Regions from separate parts of the Ruegeria lacuscaerulensis genome, predicted to be linked through region 4. Evidence: riboswitches for the same ligand, from Rfam matches in the RefSeq annotation. Region 4 holds a riboswitch; each other region holds the start of a gene.

Region 1 (4,703 bases), on a different contig from region 4:
GGCCACGATAGGGCGAACCGGATGGCCCGGCCTCGATCCGCTTTCCGGCTAGTGCGTCGATTAGGGCGTTGCGTTCAGACTGGGCGGAAGGCGCGGGGTCGAAATTGCCGGTCACTTCTGGCACCCGGCCAAATATGTGCAGCCCGTCGCCGAACTGGCTTTCCTTGATGTCACAGACAAAGCGGTCGATGCGGGTGATCGCCTCGGCGGTGCAGGTGGCCTGATCCAGACCCAGATCGCTTTCCAGCCCGATGGCCTGAGCCTCATTCCGGATATCCTCTTGCAAACGGTCGCGGCGCTTGGGGTCCAGACCATCGGCGTTCGAGAATTCGTCCAGCAGAGACTCCAGCCGTACCATCCGATCCGGTGTACCGCTTTCTTTCAAAGCGGGCGGGATGTGGCCCAGCGTGACCGCGCCGATCCGGCGCTTGGCTTGCGCCGCCTCGCCGGGGTCATTGACGATGAAGGGGTAGATCACTGGCAGGTCGCGGATCAGCGCCTCGGGCCAGCAACCGGCTGATAGCGCCACGGATTTGCCGGGCAGCCATTCCAACGTGCCATGGGCTCCGATGTGGATCAGCGCATCGGCATTCAAGCTTTTACGCAGCCAAAGGTAAAAGGCGACATAGCTGTGGCGCGGGGTGCGCGACAGGTCATGATAGTCGTCATCGCGTAACTCGGGCGTGCCGCGTTCAGGTTGCAAGGCGACCAGAGCCTTGCCCCGACGCAGGGCGGTGAAGTGAAAGGCACCATCGGTGTAAGCGGGGTCATCCTCGGGAGCGCCCCAAACCGTATGCAAGTCGGTGCGCAGCTGTTCGGGCAGGTCCGCAAGCGCGGCCTGATACTCGGCCAGCGGCCATGCGATCCGGGCGTTCAGCAGCGTATCAGCGATTGGTTTGGCAGGGGCGGTATCATAGCCCCCGGCTTGCAGGTCGGACAGCATCGCCTCAGCCGAGGCCAGCGCGTCGAGGCCCACCGCATGGGCCATCTGCCAGTCTTTGCCGGGATAGGTGGACAGAACCAGCGCGGGCACCTGATCGGATTTGGGTTTGCCTTGCAAGTTCAGCCAGCCGGTCACACGGTCAAGGATGGCCTCGATCCGTTCCTCCTCGACCCGGTGGGCAAAGCGGGAATATTCCAGATGCGGGTCGCGTTTGCCCGGTTCCTTAAACGAGGCGATGCCCGCTGAAATACGCCCGTCCACCTCGGGCAGCACCACATGCATGGCGAGGTCGGCGGGGGAGAGGCCGCGTTCCGCCTCGGCCCACGCCTTGCGGCGCGAAGTGGCCAGTGCGACCTGGAAGACGGGCACATTTGCAGCGTCCAAAGGCGAGGTACCCGACGCGCCTTTGCCCGAGAAGGACGTGGCGTTGATGATCGCGGACGGGGCCAGCGATACGATGGTGTCGCGCAGCCAGTCGGCGGCGGATGGCGCTTTCAGGGAAGGGGCGAACAGGCCCACGGCCTGAAAGCCGCGCGCGCGCAGGCTACGGATCAGGGCGGCCACGGGGGCTGTGTCGGCCGAGGTCAGGTAAGCGCGGTAGAAACTGACCACGACGCGTTTTGAGTCACCGGAAAACGCCTGTTCCGCCGGAATCACTCCGCGATCGGGGCACCATGCGCCGCAGTCGGGCAGGGATTTAGCCCCCATCACCGGACCCGCATAGAGCCCCGCTGCCAGTGCCATCTGTGCCAAAGCGGCTTGTGCTGCAACCTCGCCGCCGGTGTCACAAAGATGCGCTAAGCGGCGCAGGGTGGAGACGGGCAGGGTGGAATACTCATCCAGTCGCGTATCCTCGCGCCCGTCGGCGGGCAGCACGGCCACAGCAATCCCTTTGGTCTGCGCAAGCGATAGAACCTGCTGCAGTCCGTAGGACCAATAGGGCACTCCGCCGATCAGACGGATCAGGATGCCTTTAGCGTCCTCCAACGTCTGTTCCACATAGGTGTCAACGGACAGAGGGTGTTTCAGCGCCGTCAGATTGGCCAGTCGCAGGGTCGGCATCCGACCGTCAGGCCCGCCACCGCGATGCCAGCCTGCCGCGAAAGCACCAAGGTCGCTGTCCGAGAACGACAGCACCACCAAATCCGCCGGGCTCTGGCCCAGATCGGTTGGGGTTTCGGATTCCTCTAACCCGTGGTTTTCGCGGAAGACGACGTGCATGGTTTACTCGGCAGCCTCGGTGACGCCCACGAGGATGTCGCGGATTTCAGCCTCTTTGATGTCGTCATGCTCGGCAATCACCACCAGACGCGAACGGCGCTCTTCGCCGGGCTGCCACGGACGGTCGTACTGATGACGCACGCGCGCGCCCACAGCCTGAACTAGAAGGCGCATTGGCTTGCCCTTAACAGCGGCATAGCCCTTGACGCGCAGGATGTTCAGTTCTTTGGCAAGACGTTCGATTTTCGCGACCAGATCGGCCGGGTCGGTCTGTTCCGGCAGCTCGACGATGATGCTTTCGAAATCGTCATGTTCATGATCGTGATGACCGTCATGATGCGAAGGCCGCGCCTCCATGTCATCCTCGGCGGCAGCCTCAAGACCCAGCACGACGCGCACGTCCACCACACCTTCGGCCACTTCGACCACGGGCAGAGGACGCGGGGCCTCGGCGGCGATAATCTCTTTGGCTTTGGCGACACCTTCGGGGCCGGCCAGATCAGGCTTGGTCAGAAGGATGATATCGGCGCAGGAGATCTGATCTTCGAACACTTCGGACAGAGGGGTTTCATGGTCGATGGAATCGTCGGCCATGCGCTGGGCATCCACTGCCTCGACATTCGGCGCGAACCGACCAGCGGCCACCGCCTCGGCATCGGCCAGCGCGATCACGCCATCCACGGTAATTTTCGAGCGGATATCGGGCCAGTCGAACGCTTTCAGAAGCGGTTTCGGCAGCGCAAGGCCCGAGGTTTCGATCAGGATATGCTCGGGGCGCGGCTCCAGCGCCATCAGCGCCTCGATCGTGGGGATGAAATCATCGGCCACGGTGCAGCAAATGCAGCCATTGGCCAGTTCCATGATGTTTTCCGCCGGGCAATCGGGAATGGCGCAGGACTTCAGGATATCGCCATCCACGCCGACATCGCCGAATTCATTAACCACAACGGCCAGACGCTTGCCCTGCGGGTTCTGCATCAGGTGCCGCACCAGCGTGGTTTTACCCGAGCCCAGAAAGCCGGTGATCACAGTAACGGGGAGTTTTTCGAGGGTGGACATGTCAGGCTCCAATCGGGGGAATGCGCGAGGCGCAGTTTTTGCGGAAATGTTCGGGGCGCTCGCGCCATTTGACCAAGCCGTCTTCGGTGGCCAGATACTTGGTCGCGCCGTCGACGATCACGTCGACATGATCGACCTCGTTCAGGTTCTCATAAACAAAGGTCCAGCGCTCGGGTCCGCCGCGCAGAACGATGGAACAGCCCTGATCGCAATTCGACAGGCACTCGACGGCTCTCAGCGTTACGCCTTCGGGCAGATCGGCCTGTTCCAGCGCCTTGTGCAACAACGTGCCGGGGCGGTCTGCGTCATCTTCAACAGGTAGGCCGCGGCGGCAGGTGGTGCAAACCAGCAGCTCGACCGGAGCGGTCTCGGTCATGTCTCTCATCCCCCCAAATCCTCATCGTGGGGGACGGGGTTTCAAGCGGGTCGCATTTGACCCGACACCGGAACACCCCGTCCGGTTTCAATCGCGGGTGCTGGCAGGTCTCCCGGCTTGCGGATGTCAGGGCAATTGCCCTGTCGGATGTCCCGCCTTCCCGGCCTGTTTGGCCAGTGGCTTGGGCACCCTCTCCGGTCACGGTCGCGGGGGCGGCTGCGTTTGGCGGATGATCCGTTGACGCATTCCCTTTTCATCCTCGTGAAGAGGACACCAACGGATCGGACATGCGGCACCGGGCAGGGGCTTGTCAAGCGAGTCGCAAGCATCTGTGAAGCAACGGTGGAAAAGCGACCTGTAAGCGTCGCTGGGCGGCATGACGAAGCCCGCAACCCCGTGCTGCCATGACCGAAACGGCGCAAACAGGGAGACGTGTCGCATGAGAGTGGGCTTTATCGGACTGGGCAATGTGGGCGGCAAACTGTCCGGGTCTTTGCTGCGCAACGGGATCGACCTGACGGTACACGATCTGAACCCTGATCTGGTCGCGGGCTTCGTGGCGCAGGGGGCCAAGGCCGCCGAAAGCCCGGCCCAGCTGATGCGCGATTGCGACGCGGTGATCACCTGTCTGCCATCGCCTGCTGCCTCGGACGCCGTGATGCAGGAGATGCTGCCCGAGGTCGGCCCCGGCAAGATCTGGATGGAGATGTCCACCACCGACGAGGCCGAGGTCAAGCGGCTGGGTGCGCAGGTCATCGAACGCGGAGGGGCGGCAGTAGACTGCCCTGTCTCGGGCGGGTGCCATAGGGCGGCGACGGGCAATATCTCGATCTTCGCGGGCTGCGACCGCGCGACGTTCGAACGTATCCTACCCTTTCTGACCACGATGGGCCGCCGCGTGCTGCACACGGGCGAGTTGGGCTCGGCCTCGGTGCTTAAGGTGCTGACCAACTACCTGGCGACGGCAAACCTGATTACCTGCGCCGAAGCGCTCGTGACCGCCAAGGCCGCCGGGATGGACTTGAACACGACTTATGAGGCGATCAAGATTTCATCAGGTACTTCGTTTGTGCATGAGACCGAAAGCCAGGTGATCCTGAACGG
Region 2 (4,703 bases), on a different contig from region 4:
CAGCAGCGGGCCGATCTTAACCCATGCGCGCGAGGATGCCGATCTGGTGGGCGTGGGCAAACGGGCGGGTCGCCCCTCGCCCAAGCAGGACCATGTCAGCCGGTTGTTGGTGGAATATGCGCAAACAGGCCAGCGGGTCGTGCGGTTGAAATCCGGCGATGGCGGCATGTTCGGACGTCTGGAAGAAGAACTGGTCGCCCTGCGCGCGGCTGGGATCGAATACGAGATCATCCCCGGCATCCCCTCAGCTGTAGCGGCGGCGGCGGCGGCTGGCATCCCGCTGACCCGTAGGCTAACCGCGCGACGGGTGCAGTTTGTCACCGGCCATGATGTCAGCGGCAAACTGCCCGAGGACCTGAACCTGCCCGCGCTGGCCGACCCGGATGCGACCACAGTCGTCTTCATGGGCAAGCGCACCTTTCCTCTGCTGGTCGAAACGCTGCACGCACATGGCCTGCCGTTGGAAACGCCAGCACTGATGGCCGAATCCGTCTCGACCCCCGAGCAGAAGCTGCATCGCAGTACTGTAGGCGCGCTGTCCAATAAACTGGCGGACGAGATAGGCACCGCCCCGGCGCTGATCCTTTACGGCCCGCTGGCAGAGTTTGACGATGTTTGACCTGACCTTGATCGGCATCGGCACCGGGAACCCTGACCACGTGACCTTTCAGGGCGCGCAGGCGATCCGCTCGGCGGACCTGATCCTGATCCCCCGCAAGGGCGAGAATAAGGCCGATCTGGCCGGGCTGCGCGAAATGATCATTGCGCAGGTGACCGACACGCCGCCGCAGATCGCCTATTTCGACATCCCCAAGCGCCGGTCCGACGACGGATATCTGCGCGGGGTGGATAAATGGCACGACGCGATTGCATTGCGCTGGAGCGAGGCAATCGCCGCCCATCCTGGAGCACGACATGTAGCTCTACTGATCTGGGGCGATCCGTCGCTTTATGACAGTTCCCTGCGGATTGCAGAGCGGCTGGACCCTCAACCGACGACGCGGGTGATCCCTGGCATTACAGCGCTGCAGGCGTTGACGGCTGCCCACGTGATTCCGATCAACGATCTGGGTGCCCCCTACATCGTGACCACGGGGCGGCGGATTCGCGACGAAGGGTGGCCGGACGGTGCGTCAAACGTGGCGATAATGCTGGATGGTGAGTGCTCGTTCCAACATCTTCAGATGGCAGATTATGACATCTGGTGGGGGGCGTACGTGGGCATGAAAGAGGAAATTCTGATCAAGGGGCCCTTGGCTGAGGTTGCGCAGCAGATTCTGGACACCCGTACAGCTGCACGCGCCGATCACGGGTGGATCATGGATATCTATCTTCTCAAAAAGTGCGTGAACTGACCAAATTGGTCGCGAATGGCGATTGCGCCACGCGGGTTTTGAAGGCTAGATGAACCCGTCTGGTCTCGTCGTTCACAGCGACGAGCTAAGAGGGAATGTGGTGCGATCAGAGTTGATCCAATCCACAGCCGCCCCCGCGACTGTAAGCGGTGAGCCTTGCTCAACCAGCCACTCCTGAATTTTCAGGGGGAAGGCGAGCACAGGCCCTGACCCGCAAGCCAGGAGACCTGCCAGGCGTGATTTGAAACACCAGCCGTCGGGTGCGGCGGCACAGGAGAATTGAAAATGACAACTCAAACACAAACCGCCTCGCGCGCTGGTATCCTGCCGGTCATGTTCGCTGTGGTTCTGGGCCTTGGCATCATTTCGGTGACTGGTCACATTCAGGCCGCCGCCCTGCATGACGCAGCCCATGACGTGCGTCACGCAACTGGCTTCCCCTGCCATTAAACCCATGTTTGGTCGCATTCTGACCAGCGCGTTGTTCGCTGGTGCTACAGCAGGGCTGATTGCCGCCCTGCTGCAGCTTGCGTTTGTGCAACCGGTTTTGCTGCACGCGGAACTGTATGAATCAGGCGAATTGGTCCATTTCGGCGGCGACGTCGTCAATGCCCACCCCGAGCTGCCGGGCATGTTCTCGGATCTGTTCCGCGATGCGTTGAGCGTTATTTTCACAATGCTCATCTATACCGGTTATGCGCTGATGATGATCGCGCTGATGTCCGTGGCTGAGGGCAACGGCCACAAGATTGACGGGCGCACCGGTGTTTTGTGGGGGCTTGCGGGGTTCGTTGCCGTGCACCTCGCACCCGGATTCTCGCTCGCGCCAGAAGTGCCCGGCGTGGCAGCAGCCGATGTCGCTGCGCGTCAAATCTGGTGGTTTGCGACCGTCGCAGCAGCAGGTGTTGCCATGTGGCTGATTGCCTTTGGCGGCACCCTGATCAGCTATGTGATCGCAGCCGCCCTGCTGTTGGCCCCACATCTGATCGGCGCGCCCGAGCCGGACGTGTTCACCGGCCCCGTTCCGACCGAGATCGGTGCGCTGTTTGCCGCACGCGCTTTTGGCATCGGACTGGTAGCCTGGGTTCTGGTCGGGGCATTCGCCGGGTACTTCTGGCGATATGAAAGCCAGCGTGCCGAAGCTGCGGCCTGACAAGCACGCTTATGAACACGCCGAGACCAGCTCGGCGTGTTTGCTACTACCATCAAGGAACATAAAATGGCACGCTCACTTGCCCTGTTTGCAATCGGCATAGTTTTTGGCAGTGGTGCAGGATTTGTGGTTGCGGCTGCAAATGGCGTCACTTTCGACGGCCATGAACATGGCGATCCTGCACATCACAGTCCATCTCACGCCGAGGCAGCCGCACACGATCATTCGACTGCCATCAACCTGCCTGCTGGCGCTGATGCTCCGGGGCTTGAGATCGCTCTTACGCCCGATCCTATGGCGGGCTGGAACCTGTATGTCATGCCGCAGAACTTTCGGTTCTCACCACAAAATGCCTCAAAGACCGATGTCGACGGCGAGGGGCATGCACATGTCTACGTAAATGGAGAGAAACTGGCCCGGTTGTACGGTAACTGGATGCATATCGACCATCTGCCGCAGGGCGAGGTCGAAGTCTCGGTCTCTCTGAACGCAAACAGCCACAGCCCGCTGATGGTCGACAACATCCCCGTCAGCGCGGCGGTCACACTACAGGTCGACTAAAGCGCCGGGATACGCGCCCGCAAACACATCCGGAGCCGCCCGCAAGGCCGGGCGTCTTCGATCCAGCCTTTGGGGCTTTCCAGATAGGTCCGGCAGGTCGCCACGATATCATCGGCGTCCGAGGCGACATCGACCCCTGAAAACACATATGACGCCCCGCCATCGGCCTGCAGCGCGATGGCCACGGGTTCTGCACATCCGCTGAAACAGGCGTGCTGATCGACCGAAACCCGCCCCTCAATCCCCGCGCGGGTCAGGGCGGATTCGACAGCTTTGACCTCGGCTCCGCAATCGCGGGCACCGGCACAGGACGAACATATCAACAGGCGCATCTGATCCAATTCGGAACTCATCGGGTGGCATTTGCCTGTTTCTGAGGGTTTCCAACCGCAGGCGCAATCGAGAAAACGCGCAAGATTGTGAGTGCGCCCTGTCCCGCTTTCTGGCATCACTGTCGCAACCCCGAAACAGGAGGCCCAGATGAAAGCCCTTTGGACTGCGATTGCCCTGATAGCGACCCCTGCTTTGTCAGACGAGCCCCTGTCGGGCTGGGCCAGCTACGCAACCGACAAAAGTTACGACGCGTTGGTTGCCGACACCAAGGATGCCATCAAAGCCAATGGTCTGATCGTGGTCACGCAGGCAGGCCCGACCAACGCCGCCGCATCGCGCGGGATCACTATCCCCGGCAATCGGGTCATTGGTGCCTTCAACAACGACTATGCGGTGCGCGTGCTGGAAACATCAGTGAACGCGATGATCGAGGCGCCGATCCGCTTTTATGTCACCGAGAACGAGGACGGCACCGCCACCCTATCCTACAAGACTCCCAGCTTTGTCTTCGCGCCCTATGTCTATGAGGGCGGAGACCCCCTGCGCGAGATCGCTGAGGAGCTGGATGGCAAGTTTCAGGCTGTGGCTGAAACAGCAGTCAAATAGTCACACTGGCGTGATCCGGCTTGCGTCTGGGGCTGTCCTCCGCAATCTGCTGTGAAACAGTTTTTCGGAGCATGACTTATGCAAGACCTCTCGCCCCGCGCAGCGGACCTTCTGGCCCAACGTTTGTACGAGGCCGGATGTCGCCACGCCTTTGGAATGCCCGGTGGTGAGGTTCTGACCCTTGTCGATGCGCTGGAACAGGCCGGGATCACCTTTCACCTGACCAAGCATGAAAACGCCGCCGGTTTCATGGCCGAGGCCGTGCATCACCGCGATGGCGCGCCTGCCATTCTGGTTGCCACCCTTGGCCCCGGTGCGATGAACGGGATCAACGTGGTCGCCAATGCCTTGCAAGACCGTGTGCCAATGATCGTGCTGACCGGATGCGTCGATGCGGATGAGGCGCTGACCTATACCCATCAGGTGATGGATCACGCGCAGGTCTATCGCTCAATCACCAAGGGGACGTTTACACTGACCGCCAAAGGCGCAGACATTGTTGCCGATAAGGCGGTTACGTTGGCCAATCAACCGCGCCCCGGTCCGGTGCATATCGACGTGCCGATCTCGGTCGCGGATACCCGCGTGTCGGGCGTGAAACCGCGCCGCCGCGCCAAGATTGCCACTGTGTCCCCCGCAGGCGACTGCGTCGAGAAAGCCCGCCGTTGGGTGTCTCAGGCCGAACGGCCCATCGC
Region 3 (4,703 bases), on a different contig from region 4:
GGCATCATCATCGGATCGTGACGTCAAAATGATGGGAACGACCGCACCGATCACGACCCCTGCCGCCTCGGCATGAGAGATGAAGGTCAACTGTTTTGCCACCATATTCCCGGCCTCAATATTAGGCGCGACCAGAATATCGGCAGCACCGGCAACCTCTGACGTGATCCCTTTGGTACGGGCGGCGTTCAGATCAACCGCATTGTCCATCGCCAGCGGCCCATCGACCAACCCGCCGGTGATCTGACCGCGCTCGGCCATTTTCGACAGCAAGGCCGCATCGACCGATGACGGCATATGCGGGTTGATCGTCTCAACCGCCGACAACACGCCGACCTTGGGCTGTTCGATTCCCAAAGAATGTGCCAGGTGAATCGCGTTTTGCACGATATCCGCCTTGGTTTCCAAATCAGGCGCAATATTCACCGCCGCATCCGTCACCATGATCGGGCGCGACATGCCCGGAACATCCATTACGAACACATGTGACAGTCGCCGCCCTGTGCGCAGCCCTTTTTCACGACGCAAAACCGCGTGCAGCAACTCATCGGTATGCAGATACCCCTTCATCAGGGTCTGCGCGCGTCCGTCGACTACAAGATCCACGGCACGGTGCGCGGCGATGCCGTGGCTGCGGGCCTCGACAATTTCGATGCCAGACAAGTCGGCCCCCAGCTCAGCGCCAGCAGCGGCGATTTTATCGGGGTTCCCGACGAGGATCGGCGAAATAATATGATTGGCATGCCCCAGCAACGCGCCGCTCAGAGAGTTGGGCTCTTCTGGCGCAACAACGGCGGTTGGCATCGGCTCTAGTGGGCGCGCTTTTTCCAACAGCGCGTCGAAATGGCGGTGCCGCTGCACGATCAGGCCAGGGACCTCGACCGAGTCGAACTCCATATGCGTCGAAGGCGGTGTGACCTGAACGGTGCCGCTGAGAACCAGTGCATTGTCAACGACCCGTCGCACTTCGGCTGAGCAGAGCAGATCACCATCGTCGCGCTTTTCCTCAACAGCGACAAAGGCAGTCAGTTCTTCACCCGCAAGCACCGGGAGGTGGAAGGCCAAATCCGCGCGGCGAGTCTGCGTTCCGGCGCCGGGCATGTAGTTTCCCAGCACGGCTGCGACCAGACCGGCGGGCCACAGCGCGGGTGCGACGGCTTCGGCAAGGCCGTCGCCATCCCCGTCATAGGTTGCCAGATGCAGCGGATTGTGATCGCCCGAGGCCGAGGCAAAAGCATAAAGGTCGTCAACCGTGCACAAGCGGGTCAGTTGTGCCGCGTCGCCAACCTTGAGCTGCTCGAAGGTTTTATTTTCCTGGATTTTCATAGCGTGCCAACTTTGGTTTTTCGGACGTCTTACCGACTTGGGTCGCGGGTTTAATTGATGCAGGTCAGTTCGGGGTCACAATAGTACCTCCAGCACCCTTGAGCCCGCAAAACGTAGCCTCGGCTTTCAAATTTTGCTGCGTCGCAGCATAACTGATTGCCCACTGAGCAGCAATATCCTTTGCGCTGTCTTCACCGGAACGTTGCGGAATCCATATTGACCCATGCTCTGATCTGAGGCAGTGACGCTACGATGGTTCCCGATGCTGCACGCGCGGGATGAAAAGGGAATACGGTAAGGTGCAGACCAAATCCGTAACTGCCCCCGCAACTGTAGGCGGTGAGCGACGCCAATATCCCACTGGCCGGATCAGGTCGGGAAGGGTGGCCAAGCACAGACCCGCGAGTCAGGAGACCTGCCATCTCAAACGCAACCAAACCGGGGCGGGGTGTCCTGGAAAGAGGCTCAATGTCACATCGACCCGATGTCATCAGAACCGTTCCTCTCCCTGCCCGTCTGGCATGCAGGTGGGGCGGAGCATGACGGATCATGTGGTGCTGATCTGCACGACCTGCCAAGGGGCAGAGGCGGCGCTATCGATTGCCGAGGCCCTGCGCGAGCGCCTGCCCGAGGGCTACGGCACACGGATGATCGAGTGTATGGCCGGCTGCGATCACCCACTGACCGTTGGATTTCAGGCGGGTGCGAAGGCACAATATCTGTTTGGCGAAATTCAAACCTCGGCCGATATCGACGCTTTGGCCGCTTTCGCGCGGCAATACCAAAACAGTTCCACAGGTTGGACCAAGGCAACGGATCGCCCCGAGGCGCTGTTGCACAAGACCTTGTCGCGGATGCCGCCCTTGGCGACGGAGGCCACATGACCGAACATGCGTTCCTTCAGGTCAACGGCGTCGGTTATCACGCCTATCACGGCGAAGTTCTGCTTCAGGACATCACCTTTGCGCTTCACGAAGGCGCGGTTCTGGCCATCGCCGGGCCCAACGGCGCGGGCAAGACAACGCTGATGAACCTTCTATGCGGGTCCGAGCATCCTTCTGACGGCAATGTATTGTTCAAGGGGCGAAATTTGCGCAGCATGTCGGCGACCGAGCGTGCGCGGATGATCGCTGTTGTCAGCCAGCAGGAATATCCCGACGGGCGGCTCTCCTTGCGCGAGTATGTAGCGCTGGGACAGATCCCGATCCGGTCCGACCGCTCGGCCGAGGCCCATGCCGCCGATCTTGCGCGAATTTTGGACCTGACCAGCCTGAACGATCTGGCCGACAAGCGCATGGCGGTTCTGTCGGGCGGGGAACGGCAGCGCGCCCATATCGCGCGGGCATTGGCACAAAACCCGGCACTGCTGTTTCTGGACGAGCCCACCAACCATCTGGACCCGGACGCCAAGGGGCGGATGTTGTCACTGGTGGCCGGGCTGGGGATCACAGTGGTGATGATCGTCCACGATCTGGTCATGATCCCGGAATTTGCGACGCATGTCGCGCTGATGAAATCCACCCGTCTTACCGGGTTCGGACCTGTGGCCGACGTGCTGACCACCGACCGCGTGCGTGACACGTTCGGTGTCGATTACCTGTTTTTCCAGCACGAGGGCCGCTTGATCCCGGCGCTAGACATCCGAAAAACCTCAGTTTCCAATCCAGTTAGGAGCATTTCCGAATGAAACACATCTTGTCCGTGGCGCTGGTTACAGCCATGGCGGGCGGTGCCGCCGCGCATGAAGTTACCGTCAACAATTGCGGCGAACCGCTGGTGTTTGAAACCCAGCCCGAGCGTCTGGTCGTGCATGACATGAACATGACCGACATGGCCTTTGCACTGGGTCTACAAGACAAGATCGTCGGCCTGACCGGGATTACCGGCTGGTACAAAACCAGCCCCGAGTTCGACTCGCTGCGCGGCGATATCCCGGAACTGGCCCCGAAATATCCGACGGTCGAGAACCTGGTGGCCGTTGAACCCGACCTGTTCTTTGCCGGTTGGTACTACGGAATGCGGCCCGGCGGTGATGTGACACCGGAAACGCTGGCGCCCTTCGGGATCAAGACTATGATCCTGTCGGAAAGCTGCGTTCACCTGCATAAGGACCGCCCAAAGGCCAGCATGGACCTGCTGTTTGACGATGTCCTGCGTCTGGGCAAGGTCATGCATGTTGAAGACAAGGCCGAAGCGTTGGTTTCAAGCTGGAAAGACGAGCTGGCCGCGATTGAGGCGAAAACCGCCGATCTGCCGAAACCGCGCGTGTTCCTGCTGGACGGGCCCGCTGATGCGCCCTTCACCGCCGGAAAATACGCCATCCCTGATGCGATGATTGCCGCTGCGGGCGGTCAGAACGTGACCCATGACATGGATACAAGCTGGGGCCGAAGCTCTTGGGAGGCCGTCGCCGCCGCGAACCCCGAGTTCCTGGTGCTGTTGGACTATCAAACCGGAAATGGCGCGGTGGATACGTTCAAATTCCTGCAAGAGCACCCGGTGATGTCGCAAACCGATGCGGTCAAAAACGAGCGCTGGATCGGTCTGCGGTACGAAGAACTAACGCCGGGACCCGCGAACATTCAGGCGATCTCGAAAATGGCACAGGCCATGCATAAGGGCCTGAACTAATTTGGGCCGTCTGGGGCTGACACTTTTGGTGGGGGCGGTCATTCTGGCCGCCCTTCTTCTGGTTTCAACAATCTACGGAACCACATCCATCCCTCTGTCCGATACATTCAAGGCCATATTGCTGGGCACAGGCCTTGTGGATGGAGACGTGTCGCCCCTGCACCGTATCGTCTTTGACCTGCGCCTGCCCCGCGCGCTGTTTGCGGCCGTGATCGGCGCTGGTTTGGGGATTGTCGGCGTTGTCTTGCAGACAACCACTCGGAACGATCTGGCCGACCCGTTTCTGTTCGGGCTGTCTTCGGGCGCTGCAGCGGGTGCTGTGTTCGTCATCACCGTAACCGGGGACATTCTGGGGTTCTGGACCTTGCCGCTGGCGGCGTTTTGCGGAGGGCTGGTGGCCTCTGGCATCGTGCTGGCTTTGGTACACGGATTGCGGACGAGCGCGCCTGAGAAATTGATTCTAGCCGGGCTTGCGGTGTCCTTCCTGTTCTCAGCCCTAACCAATTACCTGATTTTCGCAGGCGACAACCGTGCTGCCCATTCCGTCATCTTCTGGATGCTTGGCGGTTTGGGTCTGGCGCGATGGGAAACCTTCCCGCTGGTCTGCGCCGGGCTGGCGCTTATTCTGGCCTATGCCCTCTATCGTAGCCGCTGGCTGGATGCGCTGCTGACCGGAGATGTCACGGCAACAACACTGGGCGTTCCGGTTCAGTCGCTACGGTTCAAAATGTTCTTTGTTGCAGCAC
Region 4 (4,703 bases):
CCAAGGGCACGCGCACGAGCTTGCAATCGGCATATTCTCGGTCCTGCCACCCCAGACCGCAAAATGGGAGGCGCACAAGCTGGCAGGTGCAGTTCAGATCGGCGACATCCTTGACTGTGCGCGCCGCAAAGTCGCTGAACTGCACGAACTGGGCTGCGATATCGTTGTGGCGCTGGCGCATACGGGGTTCGGTCCGGCGCAAGACACGCCCGGCATGGAAAACGCGTTGGTACCGTTGGCCGCCATCGACGGGATCGACGCCATTGCGGGCGGGCATTCCCATATGGTTTTTCCCAGCCCTGAACAAGAATACAGCGGCTATATCGACGTTGATCGCGGGCTGGTGCACAGCACCCCCGTCGTGATGCCCGGTGCGGCGGGGTCATATCTGGGCGTCATCGACCTGACCCTCGGCACATCACTGGACGACCGATGGCAGGTATTTCATGGACACGCGCAGGTGCGTTCGGTTTCGACAGAGGCGTCAGATGAAGACGCCGCACTGACGCAGCTACTTGCCAACGGCCACGCCGAGACGCGGCGGCGGGTGGCCGAACCTGTGGGACAGGTACAGCAGCACATGCACAGCTATTTCAGCTTTTGCGGCTATGACCGGGGCTTGGCTTTCGTGGCCGCCGCTCAAACCCTCGCGTTGCGACCTTTTCTAAAGGATACGGACTATCGGGACTGCCCAATCCTGTCTGCCGTGTCCCCGTCGAAATTCGGCGGGCGTGCCGGGCCTCGGTTCTTTACCGACGTCCCGGCCGGGGAAATCTGCCTGCGCCATGTGACGGACTTGAACGTTTTTCCCGATGAGATGATGGCTGTCGCCGTCACCGGTTCGCAAATCGAAGACTGGCTGGAAATGTCCGCAGGCGTCTTTAACAGGATGATCCCCGGCCAACGATGCGATCTGCTGGCCTCGGACCGCGCAGGGCATAATTTTGACGTCCTGCATGGGCTGACATACCGGATCGACCTTAGCCAGCCCGCTCGGTTTGGCGCAGATGGGGCACTTTTGCACCCATCGGCCCGCCGCGTCCGCGAGATTCGTTTCGAAGGCCAACCCTTGGATGCAGAGCAGACCTTTGTGGTGGCGTTGAATAATTACCGCGCAAATGGCGGTGGGCACTTCCCCTTTGCCGGGCGGGCGACGCGCGTTCCGCTGCCGATTCTGCCCCTACAAGATCTGGTCAAAAACTACGTGACTGCCGGGCCTCATTCCGGCACCGTGTTCGAGCGTCCGTTTCGTCTGTCCCCTGTGGCCGGGGCGTTGGCGGTTCTGCGTACAGGCCACAAGGCCTGGCAGCATCTGGACGACATCTCGGAATTTGCACCAAACATCGCCGGAGAGGACGAGGCCGGTTTTCTGATGATCCATTTGACGCTCTGACGGGTTGTCATTTGCCGCGCACTTGCCTATATCGCGTGCTGAGAGGTTGGCGCGGGCGAGCGCCTCGCCAACCTGGTCAGGTCCGGAAGGAAGCAGCCACAACGAGCCCCGCTTGGGTCGATGTCCAACCTCTCACTTATCTCCCACATGATCCTGGGCAATAAGCTGCGGCCAGACCGCTGCGTTGCGACGGGCGAACACGCCTATATGCCCGATCTCTTTCACCCCGAAATCTGACGGAGACAACAGCCGACGCCGCGCATGCGGGCCACAAAGCTCAGCCAGACGCCACACCGCTTTGGGGGGCACCACCTGATCGTCGTCGAATGCGATCAGATCGACCGGCACTCCCTGCCCGGCCCAGCGCGCCTCGGGCAGGGTCTTGCCCAAATCGGGCAGGTAGTTCGTCGGTGCCGTGCACCATCTACGCCACTGCCAGTAGACCCGCGCGGGCAAGTCAGCCCCAAAGCCCAAAGCCCTGCCCGGCAAATACCCCGCCGCTTTGACAACCAGCGGCGCATGGCCATACCAGAACAACCCCGCCAGTGCCTTGTACGGCCACGGGTGATCAGACAGAGTGACCAGCCCGGAGCAAACACAGATCATGCGGTCAATCTGCGCGATATCCGGTTGAACCGGGCCCAACATTCCGCCAACGGAATGGCCGATGCTCCATTGTTCCGCGTCCGGGAAGCGTCTGCGCATTTCCGCGCGGGCGGCGGGCATGTCGACCAGCGCCCAGTCCGCCATAGTTACCTGCGAGTCCTGCAATCGGCCGGTCAGCGAATGGCCGAAATCCCGATAGTCATAGGTCAGACAAGCCATACCCTGCTCGGCCGCCAGCCAATGGGCAAAATGCTGATAATAGTCGCGGGGCACGCCGGTCGCTGCATGGATCACCACAACTGTCTTGGGAGGCAGAGCAGGCAGATAGAGCCGCCCCGACAGCATCGCCGGACCGGACGGAAACTGGACATCTTCGGTCAAAACAGAATGCGTATTGTCCAACATCGCCCGCGCCTCATATTCTAAACTGTTTAGTTCACCCGCGCAGTCGGCCCTGTTCCGTCATCAGAGTCAAGCCGTGGGGAAATTGACCCAACGTCGCGCCGGTATTCAATGGCGCTTGACTCGAAGCCCGCTCAACCGCTAGCGATGGCGTGATGGTTCTCGTCCCCGGTCACGGGGCGGGATGAAAAGGGAACACGGTGCGATCCTGCCCGGCATTGCCGGAACGGATCAAGGCCGAGACTGCCCCCGCAACTGTAAGCGGTGAGCAATGCCGAGATACCACTGGCCAACAGGCTGGGAAGGTCGGCAAAGCCACGACCCGCAAGTCAGGAGACCTGCCATCGAACGAAAACCGAAACTCGGGCGGGGTGTCCGGGACAGGTCGTCAGCACGCTGTCACACCTGATCCATGCCCCTCGTCCAGCGCGCGGAGGGCGCATCATGATCTGGAAGACCAAGACCCACGAATTCACCGCGACGGTATGCCAAAAAACCGGCGCCCCCTGCCCGGCACTGGCCCGAATGGCACGCGCCCTGACGGATGCAATGGCCACGGCCCGTCCGGCAACAACCGATGCGTTCGAGATCGAAGGCAGCAGCGACTTGACCCATTGCGCCGAAGGGTGCTCGGCCCGGTTTCGCGCCCAACCCGATCAGATCCGGGTGTTCTGCGGTGTGGCCGCCGACACTCCGGCCGAGCGGCTGGATCGCTATGCGGATATGTTGTTCGGAGCAGATTTCACCGCCCACGCAGCCAGCCTTTTGCCGACACCGCCCTGCGCGATGATGGAAGTGGTTACCACGGCGCCCCAGCCAGCCGCGCCGACCGAACACCAGCTTTCAGCCTGAATTCAGCTGCCCGTCCGGGCCGCCGAAGTGGCCCAGACCATCTGCGCCTCGGTCTCGACGGCGCAGGGACGTACTGTCCGTAGCATCTGCAAAGCGGTATCTGCGGGCAGTCCGCTATCCGTCATCAACCGCAAAGCAACCATACCTGATCGCCCGCAGCCGCCCCGACAATGGACCAAAATGCCTCCATCGCCGGACAGAAACGCACGGGCGCGCTGGCTGACATCTGGCCAAATGGCCTGTATCCGCGCATCCGGCGCACCAAAATCCTGGACCGGCAGGTGAGCCCATTCGACCCCGAGCCGCTCCAGATCGACACCGAACGCCGCCGCTCCCAGGTTTTTCATCTCAGAGCTTGTGGTCATTGAAATCACCAGATCCGGTCGCCAGTCCTGCACCGTCTTCAGATCGGCCGCATAGGCACCTCCCGCGCCGGGCAGCGGAGATATCCCCAGACGACCCGGCCCCAGTCGCAGGGAATAGATGGCGAAATTATCCATGGCACGTTCCGATCAATCTGCGCCGATGATGTATCGCCTGCGTCCTTGCTTGCAAATCGAATTTCCTGCGCTGCTGCTGTGGACGTGGGCGGCAGGGGTCACTACGCTGCATCGGACTCCGAATCCGACAGAGCAGATATGACCGACACGCCCAGCCCCGCCTATCAGGTTCTTGCCCGCAAATACCGCCCGGAAACCTTCGCCGATCTAGTCGGTCAGGACGCCATGGTACGCACGCTGAAAAACGCGTTCGAGGCGGATCGAATTGCGCAAGCCTTTATCATGACCGGCATTCGCGGCACCGGCAAAACCACCACGGCCCGAATCATCGCCAAGGGTATGAACTGCATCGGCCCCGATGGCGAGGGCAAGCCGACCACCGAACCCTGCGGCCAGTGCGAACATTGTGTGGCCATTATGGAGGGCCGCCATGTGGACGTGATGGAGATGGACGCCGCCAGCCGCACCGGCGTCAATGATATTCGCGAGATCATCGACAGCGTCCGCTACCGCGCGGCCTCGGCCCGCTACAAGATCTACATCATCGACGAGGTCCACATGCTGTCGACCAGCGCCTTCAACGCGCTGCTCAAGACGCTTGAGGAACCACCCGAGCATGTGAAATTCATCTTTGCTACCACCGAGATTCGCAAAGTACCCGTGACGGTTCTGTCGCGTTGCCAGCGGTTCGACCTGCGCCGGATCGAACCCGAAGACATGATCGGCTTGCTGCGCCGCATTGCCGAGGCCGAAGGTGCGCAAATCGCCGAGGACGCGTTGGCGTTGATCACCCGCGCGGCGGAAGGCTCGGCGCGGGATGCGACCTCTCTGCTGGATCAGGCGATTTCACACGGTGCCGGGGAAACCAGCGCCGATCAGGTGCGTGCGATGCTGGGTTTAGCCGACCGTGGCCGAGTGCTGGACCTGATGGACATGATCCTGCGCGGCGA

The links. A riboswitch is a leader RNA that binds a small molecule or an ion and turns the genes downstream of it on or off. The one in region 4 is predicted to bind cobalamin.
Region 1: it holds a riboswitch for cobalamin, as region 4 does, so the genes downstream of both, GOV79_RS05860 (DUF1636 family protein) here and GOV79_RS18635 (hypothetical protein) in region 4, are expected to answer to the same signal.
Region 2: it holds a riboswitch for cobalamin, as region 4 does, so the genes downstream of both, GOV79_RS05930 (CbtB domain-containing protein) here and GOV79_RS18635 (hypothetical protein) in region 4, are expected to answer to the same signal.
Region 3: it holds a riboswitch for cobalamin, as region 4 does, so the genes downstream of both, GOV79_RS12245 (DUF1636 family protein) here and GOV79_RS18635 (hypothetical protein) in region 4, are expected to answer to the same signal.

Annotation. Positions count from the first base shown of each region.
Region 1 covers NZ_WQGP01000002.1:467,985-472,687, reverse strand. Annotated here, with positions in the region: gene cobN (cobaltochelatase subunit CobN) at 1-2,164, opposite strand, end outside; gene cobW (cobalamin biosynthesis protein CobW) at 2,168-3,223, opposite strand; gene GOV79_RS05860 (DUF1636 family protein) at 3,225-3,599, opposite strand; cobalamin riboswitch at 3,685-3,892, opposite strand; gene GOV79_RS05855 (NAD(P)-dependent oxidoreductase) at 4,039-4,703, shown strand, end outside.
Region 2 covers NZ_WQGP01000002.1:481,539-486,241, forward strand. Annotated here, with positions in the region: gene cobA (uroporphyrinogen-III C-methyltransferase) at 1-619, shown strand, start outside; gene cobF (precorrin-6A synthase (deacetylating)) at 612-1,355, shown strand; cobalamin riboswitch at 1,399-1,604, shown strand; gene GOV79_RS05930 (CbtB domain-containing protein) at 1,641-1,805, shown strand; gene GOV79_RS05935 (CbtA family protein) at 1,810-2,508, shown strand; gene GOV79_RS05940 (hypothetical protein) at 2,575-3,069, shown strand; gene GOV79_RS05945 (DUF1636 family protein) at 3,066-3,422, opposite strand; gene GOV79_RS05950 (DUF302 domain-containing protein) at 3,550-4,008, shown strand; gene GOV79_RS05955 (thiamine pyrophosphate-binding protein) at 4,087-4,703, shown strand, end outside.
Region 3 covers NZ_WQGP01000005.1:281,700-286,402, reverse strand. Annotated here, with positions in the region: gene GOV79_RS12250 (bifunctional enoyl-CoA hydratase/phosphate acetyltransferase) at 1-1,326, opposite strand, end outside; cobalamin riboswitch at 1,564-1,763, shown strand; gene GOV79_RS12245 (DUF1636 family protein) at 1,866-2,210, shown strand; gene GOV79_RS12240 (ABC transporter ATP-binding protein) at 2,207-3,013, shown strand; gene GOV79_RS12235 (ABC transporter substrate-binding protein) at 3,010-3,957, shown strand; gene GOV79_RS12230 (FecCD family ABC transporter permease) at 3,959-4,703, shown strand, end outside.
Region 4 covers NZ_WQGP01000010.1:48,583-53,285, forward strand. Annotated here, with positions in the region: gene GOV79_RS18620 (bifunctional 2',3'-cyclic-nucleotide 2'-phosphodiesterase/3'-nucleotidase) at 1-1,393, shown strand, start outside; RNA gene ffs (signal recognition particle sRNA small type) at 1,433-1,531, shown strand; gene GOV79_RS18630 (alpha/beta hydrolase family protein) at 1,526-2,404, opposite strand; cobalamin riboswitch at 2,541-2,761, shown strand; gene GOV79_RS18635 (hypothetical protein) at 2,846-3,253, shown strand; gene GOV79_RS18640 (protein-tyrosine phosphatase family protein) at 3,256-3,753, opposite strand; gene GOV79_RS18645 (DNA polymerase III subunit gamma/tau) at 3,892-4,703, shown strand, end outside.